Regions from separate parts of the Synechococcus sp. N5 genome, predicted to be linked through region 4. Evidence: predicted binding sites of a transcription regulator. Region 4 holds the regulator's gene; each other region holds the start of a gene.
The links. Region 4 encodes NtcA, which controls nitrogen genes in cyanobacteria. Its sites were predicted from a motif close to GTANCNNNNGNTAC; they were not measured.

Region 1 (3,448 bases), 310 kb from region 4:
AGCGAAGCGGCGATGGATGCCGACATCCAACGCCAGCTGGGGCTGGAGCGCACCTGCATGGCGGTGAAGGACACCCGCAGCGTGGGCAAGAGCGCCCTCAAGCTGAATTCAGCGCTGCCCAAGGTGAGCGTGGACCCACAGACCTATGAGGTATTCGCCGACGGTGAGCTGCTCACCTGTGAGCCGGCCGAGGTGCTGCCCCTCGCCCAGCGCTACCTGCTGCTTTGAGCCCCACGCTGCTGGTGGTCCAACACGTGGACCACGAAGACGCCGCACTGGTGGAAGAGCTGGCGCGGCAGCGGGGCCTGACACTCGAGATCCTGAGGCCCGACCGGGGCGACCCACTGCCGGACCCCAGGGCGTGTGCCAACAGCATCGCCCTTGTGCTCGGTGGCCCAATGAGCGTGAACGATCACGACCAACCAGGCATGGACTGGTTGAGGGAGGAACTGGACTGGTTGAGGGCCTGGCACCAGCAACGCCGACCGGTGCTGGGCATCTGCCTCGGGGCGCAGCTCTTGGCTGTGGCTGCAGGGGGCAGCGTTCAACCGCTGCAGGTAGGAGCACCACCGCAGCAACTGAAGGAACTGGGGCTCGGCGCGATCCACTGGGTCGCGGATCCCAGTGATGAGGCCCTGCTCAAAGGGCAACCACGCAGCACTCTGGTGCTGCATTGGCATGGTGATCGCATCCACCTCCCGGCTGATGCAACCCTGCTGGGTTCTTCACTGCACTGCGCCGAACAGGTGTTTCGGATCGGAGCCCACGCCATTGGCCTGCAATGCCACCTCGAGATCGACGGCGATGCGCTGGAACGCTGGATCGCCAACGACCACGACTACGTGGTGAACGCCCTTGGAGCTGAAGGGCCCGATCGCCTGACCCAGGACTGGCGCAGGCTGGGCACCACGCTCCAGGAACAAGGCCGAAACTTCTTCAATGCTGTGCTCAATCAACTGATTGAGATCAGCCAGACCCACTAATTCCTACGCACAAAAATAAATAAAACCAAAAACTTTTCTGAAGAGGTATCAACCTGAACATCACTTCGGCATTTGCAAGAGCTTCAATATTTCTGTAGCAACAGCTACCGATCGTTCACTTCGCATCGCGCGAAGCGCAGTTCGCCTCAGGCCATGGAACGGGGACCTGAGCTTGCTTCGAGGACCATCCAATGACCACCCTTCTCTATCGCGGGCATCAGTACCAGCAAAACAACGCCACTCAGGGCAAGCCCGGGGTGCAGCTCGTGTACCGCCGCAACGTGTACCAAGCCCGCCAGATCAACAACCACCGCACTCCGGTGCAGCTGATTTACCGGGGCGTGCGCTACACGCGCTAGGCCAACTTCTTAATCCGTAGCAACTCGAACATTCCAGTTCCGAGGATTGAGGCGTAATAGATCCAGCTTCAGCTAAGACGTTGGATCTCATCACCTCTCGCCTCGACCAAGGCCTCGTGCAAGTGAGTCCCTCCAGCGTGCATGGCGTGTTCTGGCTGCAGACCCACTTTCCGTCTCAGGAATGGGATGCCCTGCTGTCTGGACAAGCCGCCTTTGGCATGGATTGCATCGATGACCTGATCACCGACGCACGTCAGGCCGGCCTGAACGTGGAGTGGGAAGCATCCGTCCCTAGCTGAACAAGCCTGAATTGAATTCCTGAAAAAGCCCCGCACACGGCTGTGTTGCAGGGCTTTTTTAATGGCGTCAACGACGCAGTAAGTTCAAGCCACCAAGCGGTTGAGCATCGGCAACTCAGACAGTTCATCCCTCCACTCCTGGGCCCAGAGGGCCTGACTGCGCTCATACACCTCCATCAATTGCTCCACGGCGCGCTCGTGGAAATCAACGCGCAGATCCAACAGCGGGAAAGCCGCTTCTCCGCTCACCTGCACCGCCGCTGACGTGCAGAAGGGAGAACGATGGTCACCACCGGCCGCTTCCCCGGCCAGCAGAGCCATCATCAGGCGGCGGCCGAGTTTCAAGCTGGGGTCGCTGGTGAGAAAGGCCTGCTCCATGGCTGCCAGCACGCCCTCATCCACCAAGCAATTGCCGGCAACAGACAGATCACGCTGATGGCGATGCCCTGCCCAAGGGCCGCAATCCTGCCCCGTCCAACAGGCCGTACGACCGTCCAGATCGATCAGGTGAAACTGACGCCGGTCGCGGTGCTGATCATCCGCAAGAAGGCTGGTGAGAACACTCTCGGCATCCGAACTCTGCTCCAGGCGCTCAAGGCCACAAATCCCCAGATACGGATTGGTGTGGGCCTGGGTGGCGACGGCACCAACCCCGGCGCGGATGTGAGGCACGGTGGATCCAACGGCCAGATGACAGGTGGCAACGGCCACACCAAAGCGACCGTTGCTGGGGTCCCGGGCCAGGATCGAAAAGGTCACGGCAGCTGACGGTCGAGCCGCAGCAACGTTTCCAGCAGCACCGCGGTGCCCGCCCAGCACTGCTCGTCACTGGTGAACTCTGCAGCGGAATGACTCAGGCCGCCCCGGCTGGGCACAAAAATCATGCCCATCGGCCAACGACGGCCAACCTCCTGCGCATCGTGGCTGGCACGGCTGGGGAGATGGCTGTGGGACAAGCCGAGATCGGCCGCGGCCTCAGCGATCGTGGCCATCACCACAGCATCAGCGGGGGTGGGATCAACGCTGAACTGAGGGTCCACCGCAATCGGGCAGCCCGTTTCAGCACCGATGCGCTCCACCTGCTGCATCAACTCCTCCACCAACTGATCGAGCACGGTCGGATCCACATCCCTGAGGTCAACCGTCAGGGCAACGGCGCCAGGAACAACGTTGGCGGCATTGGGCCAAACCTCCAGTCGACCCACCGTCGCCACCGGATCTCCGGGATGACGGGAGGCCATGGAGTCGACGGCAAGAACAAGACGCGAGGCCGTCACGAGGGCGTCCTGTCGCAACCCCATCGGTGTGGTGCCGGCGTGATTGGCCTGGCCCCTCACATTGATGCTGAAGCGACGCTGACCAACAACGCCCTCCACAACACCGATGGCATCGCCGCGTTGCTCAAGAACGCCACCCTGCTCAACGTGCAACTCCAGGAAAGCGGCATAGGCCTCATCGGAGCGGCGAGCCGAGGCCAGGGAAGGCCAATGGCCGCCGATGCGCGCCAGGTTGTCCTGAATCGGCTGACCATTGCTGGTGGCAAAACTCTCAGGGTCATCGGAGGCCGTGCCCGCCAAGCCCTTGCAGCCCACCATGGTCGACTCCTCGTCGGCAAAGGCGATCAACTCGATGCCGTGCCGCAGGCGCAGGCCCTGGTCTTGAAGAGCGCGGCAGGCTTCCAGACCGGCCAACACCCCCAGGGCCCCGTCAAAACGTCCACCGGTGGGAACCGTGTCGAGGTGCGACCCGGTCACCAGGGCAGGGCGGTGGGGATCGAGGCCTTCCAGACGTCCGATCAAGTTGCCAG
Region 2 (3,448 bases), on a different contig from region 4:
GCGGCTTGCGGTTGCAGGGCAGCGTTGAGAGCCAGTCGATGTAGACCCGATTCATGATCCGTGGCTATGGGTGGAGATGAGACGAGATGCCGAGGTAAACGGCGGTCTTGGCTCGGGGGATCTGATCGCTGGCTGACGGATCCCCCTGCGTGGAAATGGTGTGAGGCCTCGTTCTCAGCCGAGGCCCCATAGTGGCGGGAAAGCTCAAAAAACAGCCACCGAGGAGGAGTCATGGAGATGGGCTGAGCTCAAGAAACTGGCTGAGGACAAGCGAAAAACCGTCCACCCACGACTTCCGCAGTGTCAGCTGAGTAGAGATGCTTGATCTGTGAGGAAAAACACCTCACGGGGTGGAAACAAGGTCACACTCCCGAGAGACGTTTTGGAGCCCCTGCCTTCGGCGGGGGTTTCTTTTTGGGGAATGGCCTCCAGCCAAAGATCTGGCTAAGGGTTGAGTTCAACCATCACGATCTGAATGTCCTCTGGATATCCAGAAATAACGGAGCAGGATCCATCAGCGTCAATGCAGGCTGGGGATCGCCGAGAACGACTCGCAAAGTTCGTTGGCGAATTGTGGGCACAACGCCGACACGTTGTTGAGACTCGGCGCCGTATCGATAAGAGATTCGCGGATGAGAGCGACTGGTTTGTCCGCAAAGACACTGAACTCGTGGACTGAACTCCTGTCTGGCTGTGGCAAAGCACAGACCATCAGAGCTATGACTTCAATAGAGACACGTCCCCACGAGAGGGTGGTGGGCTTGGCTCAGGTGATCTGCTCTATAGAGCTGCAGCGGATCACCCTGTCTGCGATTCGGTAGTAAGTAACGCGATCTGACTGAAGTCAGTGCGGTTACGAATGAATTGCACCGCAACTGGCAGAGCTGGTGGTGCAGCGGAGCTTCAATCGCTCGGGGCTCCGCTTGCCTGGATATTGGATGAGGGCACTGAGCTGAATCCAGCTAGAAACGCACTGTGTATCCGCCCGAACGACACATGGGTTGACGCCTCCCTTATAAGGGATCTGTAGCAACCGCTACCAACAACGTTCACCTCGCTTCTGCAAGGCGCAGATCACCAGGCCAAGGAACGGGGACCTGGATTTCTGAGGAACCTCAAATGACCCTGACCTATCGCGGCCAGAAGTACGACCAGCAAAAAGTGGCTGGCGACTCCAACAAACCTGCTCTGACCTACCGCGGAGTTTCCTACGCCAAGTGATCAAGGCTTAATCAGAAGATCCAAAGCCCCTGCCCTAGGCGGGGGCTTCGTTTTGCCACTGCTGAGCCTCTACTCGTTCACCTGCCAGGTCAACAATCGATTGGGCGATGGGTATGTATCGATGATCGACACTTCCGTCTTCGTTCTTTGGTGTGGTTACCTTGTTTAAGGTTCATGTGTCAATTGAGGCAATCAATTTTTTTCCACGCGGAAAACTTGTAATCACCTGCTGGTAGCTCATTGTCCTGGCAGATGGTCATGTGAAATACCTGAATAGATATTCACTTAGATTCGGCTTGGGAAGTGTTGCCGTAGGCTCCGCCTAAAGCACGTACTCCGTAAACATGAACCATCAAGACAATCCAAAAATGGATTGGTTTCACTTGAGTTCCTGGTGGTGCCGCTGTGTTACTGCGTCACGCTGACGGGGTCAGATAACGGGCTCTACTAAGCAGTGCCTAAAGCTGCTTGATCCCTGGCGTCTGACGGCGCGAATGACGACTTACTCCCGAAGGCATTCAGAGTCACCCATTTCTTTTACGTGGATTCCAAACCACGAGTGTTTATGTCTTTGCTTTGACTTACAGGGAGTCAGCAAGCTTCTCCCTGTATACATGGGTGCTTAAGCAAATGCTTTCTCCCTGTATACATGTGGGGTCGCCAGACCCTTCCAGAAGGCCCTGAATGGAGCCAAGAGTGCTGCCTTGTGATTCATCATTATGCGCAAAACAGAAGCCTTAGAGAGGCATGCAGGCACAAGCTGACTCTTCTTGATTGAAATGAATGACTGCACCATAGAGAAACGCAATTGCCTCAATCAAGCAACCACGAGTCAATCTGTTTCCATACAGGAGTCAGCGCATTTCTTAAAACCTCTGGGTCATATCCATGTCCATAAACGTTAGACATCTGACTGATCGAAAGCCTATGACCAAGCAGTGCCTCGATGTGAGCAGGATCTACCTGATTGCTCCTCCCTAAGTCTGTAATGCCATGGCGAAAGCTATGGGGGTCAGGTAAGGGTTGAGGCTCTTCAGCCTGAGATTGATTTGAGAGGCCGTCCCCCAGCCCTTTTCAAAAGGAAACTGGTTCAGCAGCGCTACAACCTTGGGCGGCAACGGAATTGTCCTGACAGAAGCCTTGTTCTTTGCGGTGCCTAAAGCAATTTGCATCGTGCCGAGCTCCAAATCGAAGTCTTCACGGTTCCGCTTTCTGACTTCACTAATCCGGGTACCGCAATAGACCTGAATCAAGACAGGGATGAGCTGTCTATCGAGGAGCTTCGGCAAAAGGCCCAACAGATCGCGATAGTCCTTTTCGGCAGCTGTATAGATGTGGTCTGCTTCCCCTGCGCTGTAGTCCGCAGTATCAAAGGGGTTCATCGCCATCCCTCGGAGCAACCCAGACTTCATGCACATGGAGACCAGCCCCGACAGCAGTGAGCACTTGCTGTTGATGGTCAGACCACTAAGTCCTGAGTCCTGCATTTGATCGATCCACTCCCTGATGGCTTCTGGAGTGGCCTCAGCCAGTTCGAAAGGACAGTGCTTTAGGCGATACCCACGTTTCGATGCCAGCTGGCTGACAGGGGCAACTGGTTCTTTCTCCTGCGGATCCGCTCCACCTCACGAATCAGATCGTTCCAGACGACTGGTACTTGCCTGTTATTCAAGGCTTTAGCGAGTGCTTAGGTATTCGGATCGAGGTAGTCCCCAGTGACCTCGTCTTGCTCCCACTTGCCCGTGTAGTTCTCGGCGGCGGTCTGTATGTCGGCGGCATCAGCTAGTTCGAGCAAGTTGACGAACTCCCTGGCTTCCTTCCACCTGGTCACACCTTGCTGCTGGGCCCTGTGCGCAGCCTCAAGTTCCGCCATTGCCTGACCTGCTCGCAGGTGAGCAACCTCGCTGCCCCTGGTCTGCAGAGAACGCATCACACGCCTGCCGCCCAGATGCAGCTGAACGCAATACACTCCGTTCGACCTTCTTTGGATCGGCTTCTTAGGTCTGCCCATGGCATCGGTACTGCGAGAGTTCTGCGACAGAGAACTGCGAGAGAGTCGTAAAACTCCCCTGACATCCTGTCTCCGCCTGACTTCATTGTCATCGCAGCCATGACTGAAGCTCCAGCCCCCAGCGCACCCACTGACGGCGCGCGTCTCAGCCGGCGGGGCGTCGAGCGTCTCGACCTATTGATGCTGACCATTGAGGCTCTTGATCTCAATGGTGGC
Region 3 (3,448 bases), on a different contig from region 4:
TCATCGGCGTCGAGCAACACGGTGGCGCCGCGCTGGGTGATGTAGTCGTCACAAGGCACGTAGGTGCGCCAGTTGCGGAGCACTTCATTCATGTTGCGCAAACGCTTGGTGGCGAGCTCAAACGGTCGCTGGAACCCGGCACCACCGGCCTGGCGGAACAGAGCCCCCCGGAAGCGCGGCAGAGGAAAGGCTTCAACCCACTCTTCGTCGTCGAAGATCTGGGCCGCCGAGCGATCTCCGGTGTAACCGCGCAACACCTCGCGCAGGGTGCCCGGCGAGCCCACGCCGGCGCACATCAACAGAAAACCAGGCCAGGGCCCACCGGGGAGCTTCAAGCCGGCCTCCAACCCCAGGGCCTGATGCAGCTGGGGTGATGGATCGGCGATCAGCTGCTGGAGGGGAAAGCCGGTGAAGGCCGCGAAGCGTTCGGCACTGGCGGCGTTGCCAATGCCGAACAGCTGAACCTTGACCCCAAGCGCCGCCAACTGGGGCAGCCTTGGCACCAGCGCCTGGGCGTATTCGATCGAGTCGAAATCCCCCAGCTGGCCCTGCACAACAACAAGGCGCTTGCAACCGCTCTCCATGCCGGCAACTCCGGCCAGCCGTTGCAGCAGTGGGTCGAGTGGGATCATCCCGACAGGCTGACATTTCGCCTCCGAGAACGTGGATGGCGCTTGCGCACCGCCTGAGAGACTCAAATCAAAGGCAGGGAGCAGGTGGGCAAGAAATCTGGCTTCACAAGTGCTGAGATCGAGGAGATCAAGCGTCTGTATCTGCAGGAAGGGCGATCGATCCTGCAGATCCCCAAGATCCTGGGCAAAGGCAGTGAAAACTCCGTGCGCAACGCCCTGCACAAGGCCCGGGTGAAGCATGCGCCGGAGGAACGCACCAAGCTGGAGCGGTTCAAGCCCGATCAAGTTTTTGGCAACGTCACCCTTTTAAAGCGACTCAAAAAAGCGAAAAAACTGAAGTTCCATGCCCGCTGCTCCTGTGGCTACGAATTTGACGTGGACCCATTCCGGCTAACGCTGCCGGAACACCACAAAGACAGGATTGCCGCATGCCAACGCTGCAGCAAAGTGCAAACAGAGGAGCGCTCCAAGCCTGAAGCCTGAGAGAATCAATCAAGATAAGTTCAACAGCGCATACAAAACCAACAAATATTTCAACGGCTTCACATCAATAAACACAAAATCCCACAAGTCGAATCAACCCCTTTCTCCTGCCAGGACAGGGGTTAAGAGCAGAACTTGTATCAAGCTGACGCAGCCTTAACAATGACTAAAGAGCTAGGTATCAAGCGGAACCTTGCTGCATTCGGGCGAGAACGTAGAACTCAAAAAGTTTTTACTCATCCCTATTCACGCCATGGAACTCACTTTCTTGGGCAACAAATATGCAAAGACAGAAGCAGTATCGACGCGGCCAACAATCCAACTGAAATACATGGGCAAAAGCTATCGGGCTGAGCAGATCAAATCCGTTCGCAATAGCGTTGCTCTCACCTACCGCGGCGTCTCCTACTCCAAAGTCTGAAGAGGCCTTGGGGTAGGGCACTGAGAACGCAGCCGACGTGACGGCATGAGGCCGCAGGATCGGCAAAATGGCGCGATGAGACTTCTGATCGCAGCCCTGATCGCGTCCAGTGCTTTGGCCTGGCCGGCAAAGAGTGCGGAACCGATCCCCCTCGTGGTGGTTCCCTTTGATGCCGCATGGGGGTCGCGACGTCTTCCCGTTCAGCCCGCAGGGTTGTTGCCGCCACCTCCAATCCCTGCACCGAGTCCAGCCAGCGAAGCCAACGCTGAACCAAGGCCGCAACGCCAACGCTGGTGCCGGGGTGGCTGTTGAACACAGGACGGCTGTCACCTGGAAGCGTTCTGTGTAAACCGAAAGGAGAAGCCCCCCTTCCGGCCCTAACGATGCGAAACGCGGCGCTGTTGATGGCGAGCCTCCTTCTGGGATCCATAGCTCTTGCCGGTGGCAAGCGGGCCACAGCCCAAGGGCCGTCCGAGCAGTTCGCCACCGCTGAGGCGATGCGGGTGATCCCGAAAGGGGCAACGATCACCAACACCACTTGCAAGAGCATTGATGTGGGAGCCAGCAGCCGCTATCAGTGCACCATCACCTACAGCCCCTGAGCTGATCGATGAAAGGCTGGCGTGCTGCGTGTTGGAGCCTGATCCTGCTGGGGATCCCGGCTGCGGGGCGCGCCGAATTTGATCAGTGTCGCTTGATCGATCAGGTGCTGAATCGCCTGGGCAACGCCATGGCCATCAACCGTTTGATCATTGCGGAAGGCAAGGACAGCACGGCTGTTGCTGCGGCGAGTGATGCTCTGGCCGCACAGAACGAGAGCTACCGGCGCACCAAGCGCCAACGCGCCAAAGCCGGCTGCGATGGCTGGCAACGGGACTGACTGGCTGACGGGCTGTTGTCTGACTGACTCACTGACTCACTGGCTCACGCCAGGCAAGCTGGTGAAGCGCTGATCGAGAGACCTTGGCCGTCACCGTCTGCCAGAACTGCGGAAGCCGCCGGTTTCGTGCCGACCGATCCATGGCCGGGCGGCTGGTCTGTCAGAACTGCGGCCTTGCGGCCGGTAGCCGAGCTGCACGGTCCACACCGCAAAGCAGGCGGGGCAGCAACGCAAAACGCTGGCTGGTGATCCTGCTGATCGCGGTGATCGTGCTGGTGGTGGTCACGTCGTAAGCAACTGCACCACCTCAGCGGTGTTCGCCGATAAAGGCTTGGCGGCCAGCTGGTCGATGGCCTGACGCATGACCATTTGACGATCGGGGCCGTAACTGCCGCAGCGACTGAACACCTTGGCCATCCGTGATGCGGTGATCGGATTGCGGGAGTCGACCGCTGCGATCTGCTCCGCCATGAACCGATAGCCGCTGCCATCGATGGCGTGAAACGCCTGAACATTGGCGGTAAATCCACCGAGAACAGCGCGAAGGGAATTGGGCGCCAGGGGATCGAAGCGCGGGTGCTCCAGCAGCTGTTGAACGCGCTCCAACGCGTTGGACCTGGGGGCTGATGCCTCCATCGCGAACCAGGCATCCAGGATCACGGGCTTGTCTTGCCAACGCTCGTAGAACAGCGCCATCGCCTGCTCACGCTCAGCGCTTTCCTGCGGCAGCAAGGCCCGCAGGGCTCCCCGCGCCAGGGTCATCGAGGGGCCGGAAACAGCAGCCAATGCCTCCGCTTGAACCGTGGCATCACCAGCCGCAGCAAGCCAGCGCCAGGCCAAAGCGGTCAGGGCCCGGCCGCCCTGACCCGCCGGCCAAGCCAGGCTCCAGTCAGCCCGGGCCAGCTCCAGAAGTCGACGCAGGGACGACTGCAATTGAACGCCCATCTCATGGGTCCATGCCCGGAAGGCTTGATCCAGTGCCAGCGGATCCACCGGGGATTGCAATGCCTCCAGTTCCGCCATGCCCGGCAG
Region 4 (3,448 bases):
AGGAGGAGCAACCAAAACTCAGCACTGGCCGCAGCTTCTGCTCCGGCTCCAGGTGACGGACCAAACCGCTCTGGAATGGCTCGATCATTCCCTGCCCGGCCTGTTCAGTGATCCAGCGATCGCACTTGAGCATCAGAAACCTCGGCGCAACTCCGTGACTTGATCTGCCATCTCCACCACACCGGCGGGGATGGCAGGTCCAGTGATGATCACATCCATCGAAGCGGGCCGCTGCTCAAGGGCTGCAATCACGTCCGCCTCATCCAGGTATCCGAAGGCCACGGCAAGGCCGAGTTCATCCAACACCAGCTGATCGAGATCTCCCTGGATCAGATGCTGACGGCAGATGGACCAAACCTCAGCCACCGCCTCCGCACCACCGGGATGCCCCGGCGAGGAGAGGCAGAGGGGCACTTCCGGCCGCAGCCAGACGAGGCCTCCGCAGAGCTGCACCCGGCCGGCCGGTCCCTGCTGCACGCCCCCTTTGAGGAACTGACTGATCAGAACACGACTGCCCAAGCCGGCAGCTCGCATGGCCTGGCTGAGAACACTGGCGAAACTGCCTCGATAAGGCGCCGTATGCACTTGCAGCTGCCCTTCGGGAGCCACCAGATGTAGGGGTGGCGGATCAGAGACGGCAGGCAAGGGCCTCAGGCCCGCCCGTTGCAAGGCCTGCTGATCCCGATCCAGGGAATTTTGGAAGGATTGGGGGTCGGCGAGGCTTGTGGTCATCACGGAAGCATCTGTCCGGGCGACCCCGGCAAGACCTTGAATGTAGCGGCGAGATCACATTCCACAAGGGGATTGACACCACCCATGGTGTTTGGACAGTGCGAGAACCAACCGCCTGCGAGGCTTGACGAACTGCACACCACCGATGAGCCAATCCCCTGAACAACGCACTGATGGCCGTCGCCCGCAGCAGTTGCGACCGTTCTCGGTGACCTGGAATCCCATGGGGTTTGCCTTGAGCTCCCTTGTGGTTCACACCGGCCGAACCGCTGTTCTCTGCAGCGTTTGCTTAGAGGACAAAGTTCCCCGCTGGCGCAAGGGAGAAGGATTGGGATGGCTCAGCGCCGAATACCGGTTGCTGCCCGGATCCACCCCACAGCGACAATCACGGGAGCTGATGAAACTCTCGGGCCGCACTCAGGAAATTCAGCGGCTGATCGGCCGAAGCCTGCGCGCCGTGATCGACATGAAGCGTCTAGGAGAGCGCACCTTGCTGATCGACTGCGACGTGATCCAAGCGGACGCCGGCACCCGGACGGCCTCGATCACCGGGGCTTGGCTCGCCCTGGACCAAGCCTGCCGATCCCTGGTGGACCAGGGAGTGCTGGAGCAATCACCCCTGATCGATCAGGTGGCGGCTGTATCCGTGGGCTTGGTTGATGGCCAGGCCTTGCTGGATCTGGACTACAGCGAAGACAGCCGAGCCGAGGTGGACCTGAACGTTGTGCAGTCCGGCGATGGCCGTCTGCTGGAAATCCAGGGAACTGCGGAGGGTGCGCCCTTCAGTCGCAGGCAACTCAATGAGCTGCTGGATTTAGCAGAGCCGGGATTGACATCCCTGATGCAGGCGCAACGCCAGGCCTTCAAGGAGCACAGCAGCGTTACGTAATAACCGCTACATGGCGGCCACCGCCGGCTCCGTAACTTCGCCACACAAGGGGGATGTCATGACCAGTAGCCGAGGTTTCAGCCGATACGCCCCGCAGATGGTGGCTCCAGCTCCCAGCGCAGAGCCCGCCAACCGTTCTCTGCTGGAGATCATCCGGGATCTCGATGGCGCCAGCAGTGAACTGGTGGATCGCAACAAGACCATCTTCTTCCCCGGAGATCCCGCAGAACGGGTGTATCTGATCCGCCGGGGAGCCGTTCGTCTGTCCCGCGTCTACGAATCGGGAGAAGAGATCACCGTGGCCCTGCTCCGCGAGAACAGCCTCTTCGGGGTGCTGTCACTGCTGACAGGTCAACGGTCCGACCGGTTCTATCACGCTGTGGCCTTTACCCGGGTCGAAATGGTGACTGCACCAGCGACCTCCGTGAAGGCCGCCATCGAAGCAGACACCAGCGTTGGCCTGCGCTTGCTTCAGGGTCTCTCCAGCCGGATTCTGCAGACCGAGACGATGATTGAAACCCTCACCCATCGGGACATGTCATCCCGACTGGTGAGCTTCCTGCTGGTGCTTTGCAGGGACTTCGGCGTGGCAGATGAGCTGGGCATCACCATCGACCTGCGCCTGTCCCATCAGGCCATCGCTGAAGCAATTGGCTCAACACGCGTGACAATCACGCGTCTGCTGGGAGACTTGCGTCAATCCGGTTTGGTTCAGATTGACCGCAAGAAAATCACGGTTCTGGATCCGATCGCGCTGGCCAAACGCTTCAGCTAGGCCTGCCATCGCCCGACTTGTGCAGCCATGAGCGGCTGGGCACTGATTCTGGTTCTGTTGGTGCTCGGGGGCGTGCTGTCGACCCTGGGCGACCGTTTGGGCAGCCGCGTCGGCAAAGCGCGACTGAGTTTGTTCAGCATGCGCCCACGGCGCACCGCCGTTTTGATCACGGTGTTGACCGGCAGCCTGATCAGCGCACTCTCACTTGGCCTGATGCTTCTGGTGAGCCGGCAGTTGCGGGTTGGCCTGTTTGAACTGGATGCCCTGCAGGAGAAACTCCAAGACAGCCGTCAGCAGCTGGAGGCAGCCGAGCGGGAACGAGACAAGACCCAAACAGAAACCAAACGGATCGCCATTGAGCTCGAGCAATCGCAGCAACGGGCCAACACCCTGCGCCTCGAACTCGCTCCTCTTCAAAAGGAGCTGGCCCAACTCAAAGCCGAACGTGAACGCCTCAGCCAGGACATCGCCTCCCGCGATGCGGACATCCAGCGCACGGAAGCCGAACTCAACAGCGTTCGCAGCCGCATCCGAGCCGGTGAGCAGGAACTCAAAGAACTGGAACGCAATCTGGTCGCCTTGAGGCGTGGATCTGTGGTGATCAGCAGCGGACAGACCTTGGCAAGAGCAACGGTTCGACTCGATGCTCCGGACCAGGCCAAACAGGCTGTCGACAGGCTGTTGCAGGAGGCCAATCTCAACGCCTACGGGAAAGTGCGACCTGGCGAAGCACCCGAACGGCAGTTGATCCGCGTTCCGCGCAGCGATGTGGAACGCCTGCAAAGGATCATCCGCAAACCGGAGATCTGGGTGATCTCGCTGCGCTCAGCCACCAACGTGCTGCGGGGCGAAACAGCGGTGTACGCCTTCCCCGAGGTGCGTCCAAACCGGCCGGTGACGCAACGCGGTGACGTGCTGGCCACCACCACACTGCAACCGGATGAACGCACTCCAGAGGGCATTCGCACACGATTGAACCTTCTCCTGGCCTCGGCCTATGCCGAAGTGCAGCGGCGGGGATCCCTGACCGAAGGCCTTCAGTTCGATGGATC

Region 1: DXY03_RS07125 (DUF4278 domain-containing protein) is a predicted target of NtcA. The motif match lies at 1,078-1,091, and genes of this name have one in related genera.
Region 2: DXY03_RS04740 (DUF4278 domain-containing protein) is a predicted target of NtcA. The motif match lies at 1,027-1,040, and genes of this name have one in related genera.
Region 3: DXY03_RS00430 (DUF4278 domain-containing protein) is a predicted target of NtcA. The motif match lies at 1,294-1,307, and genes of this name have one in related genera.

Annotation. Positions count from the first base shown of each region.
Region 1 is NZ_UCNI01000006.1:335,629-339,076, reverse strand. It holds gene ureC (urease subunit alpha) at 1-228, shown strand, start outside; gene DXY03_RS07130 (type 1 glutamine amidotransferase) at 225-983, shown strand; gene DXY03_RS07125 (DUF4278 domain-containing protein) at 1,175-1,342, shown strand; gene DXY03_RS07120 (hypothetical protein) at 1,423-1,641, shown strand; gene DXY03_RS07115 (DUF1028 domain-containing protein) at 1,726-2,400, opposite strand; gene DXY03_RS07110 (Zn-dependent hydrolase) at 2,397-3,448, opposite strand, start outside.
Region 2 is NZ_UCNI01000004.1:477-3,924, forward strand. It holds gene DXY03_RS04735 (hypothetical protein) at 1-55, opposite strand, end outside; gene DXY03_RS04740 (DUF4278 domain-containing protein) at 1,120-1,221, shown strand; gene DXY03_RS04745 (hypothetical protein) at 2,199-2,609, opposite strand; gene DXY03_RS04750 (hypothetical protein) at 2,909-3,094, opposite strand; gene DXY03_RS04755 (DUF3038 domain-containing protein) at 3,332-3,448, shown strand, end outside.
Region 3 is NZ_UCNI01000001.1:75,827-79,274, reverse strand. It holds gene DXY03_RS00440 (peroxiredoxin-like family protein) at 1-632, opposite strand, end outside; gene DXY03_RS00435 (hypothetical protein) at 717-1,115, shown strand; gene DXY03_RS00430 (DUF4278 domain-containing protein) at 1,309-1,536, shown strand; gene DXY03_RS11760 (hypothetical protein) at 1,612-1,848, shown strand; gene DXY03_RS00425 (hypothetical protein) at 1,941-2,138, shown strand; gene DXY03_RS00420 (hypothetical protein) at 2,147-2,416, shown strand; gene DXY03_RS00415 (transcriptional regulator) at 2,500-2,709, shown strand; gene pepN (aminopeptidase N) at 2,699-3,448, opposite strand, start outside.
Region 4 is NZ_UCNI01000006.1:29,714-33,161, forward strand. It holds gene dcd (dCTP deaminase) at 1-133, opposite strand, end outside; gene DXY03_RS05560 (cob(I)yrinic acid a,c-diamide adenosyltransferase) at 133-732, opposite strand; gene rph (ribonuclease PH) at 878-1,621, shown strand; gene ntcA (global nitrogen regulator NtcA) at 1,680-2,396, shown strand; gene DXY03_RS05575 (DUF3084 domain-containing protein) at 2,424-3,448, shown strand, end outside.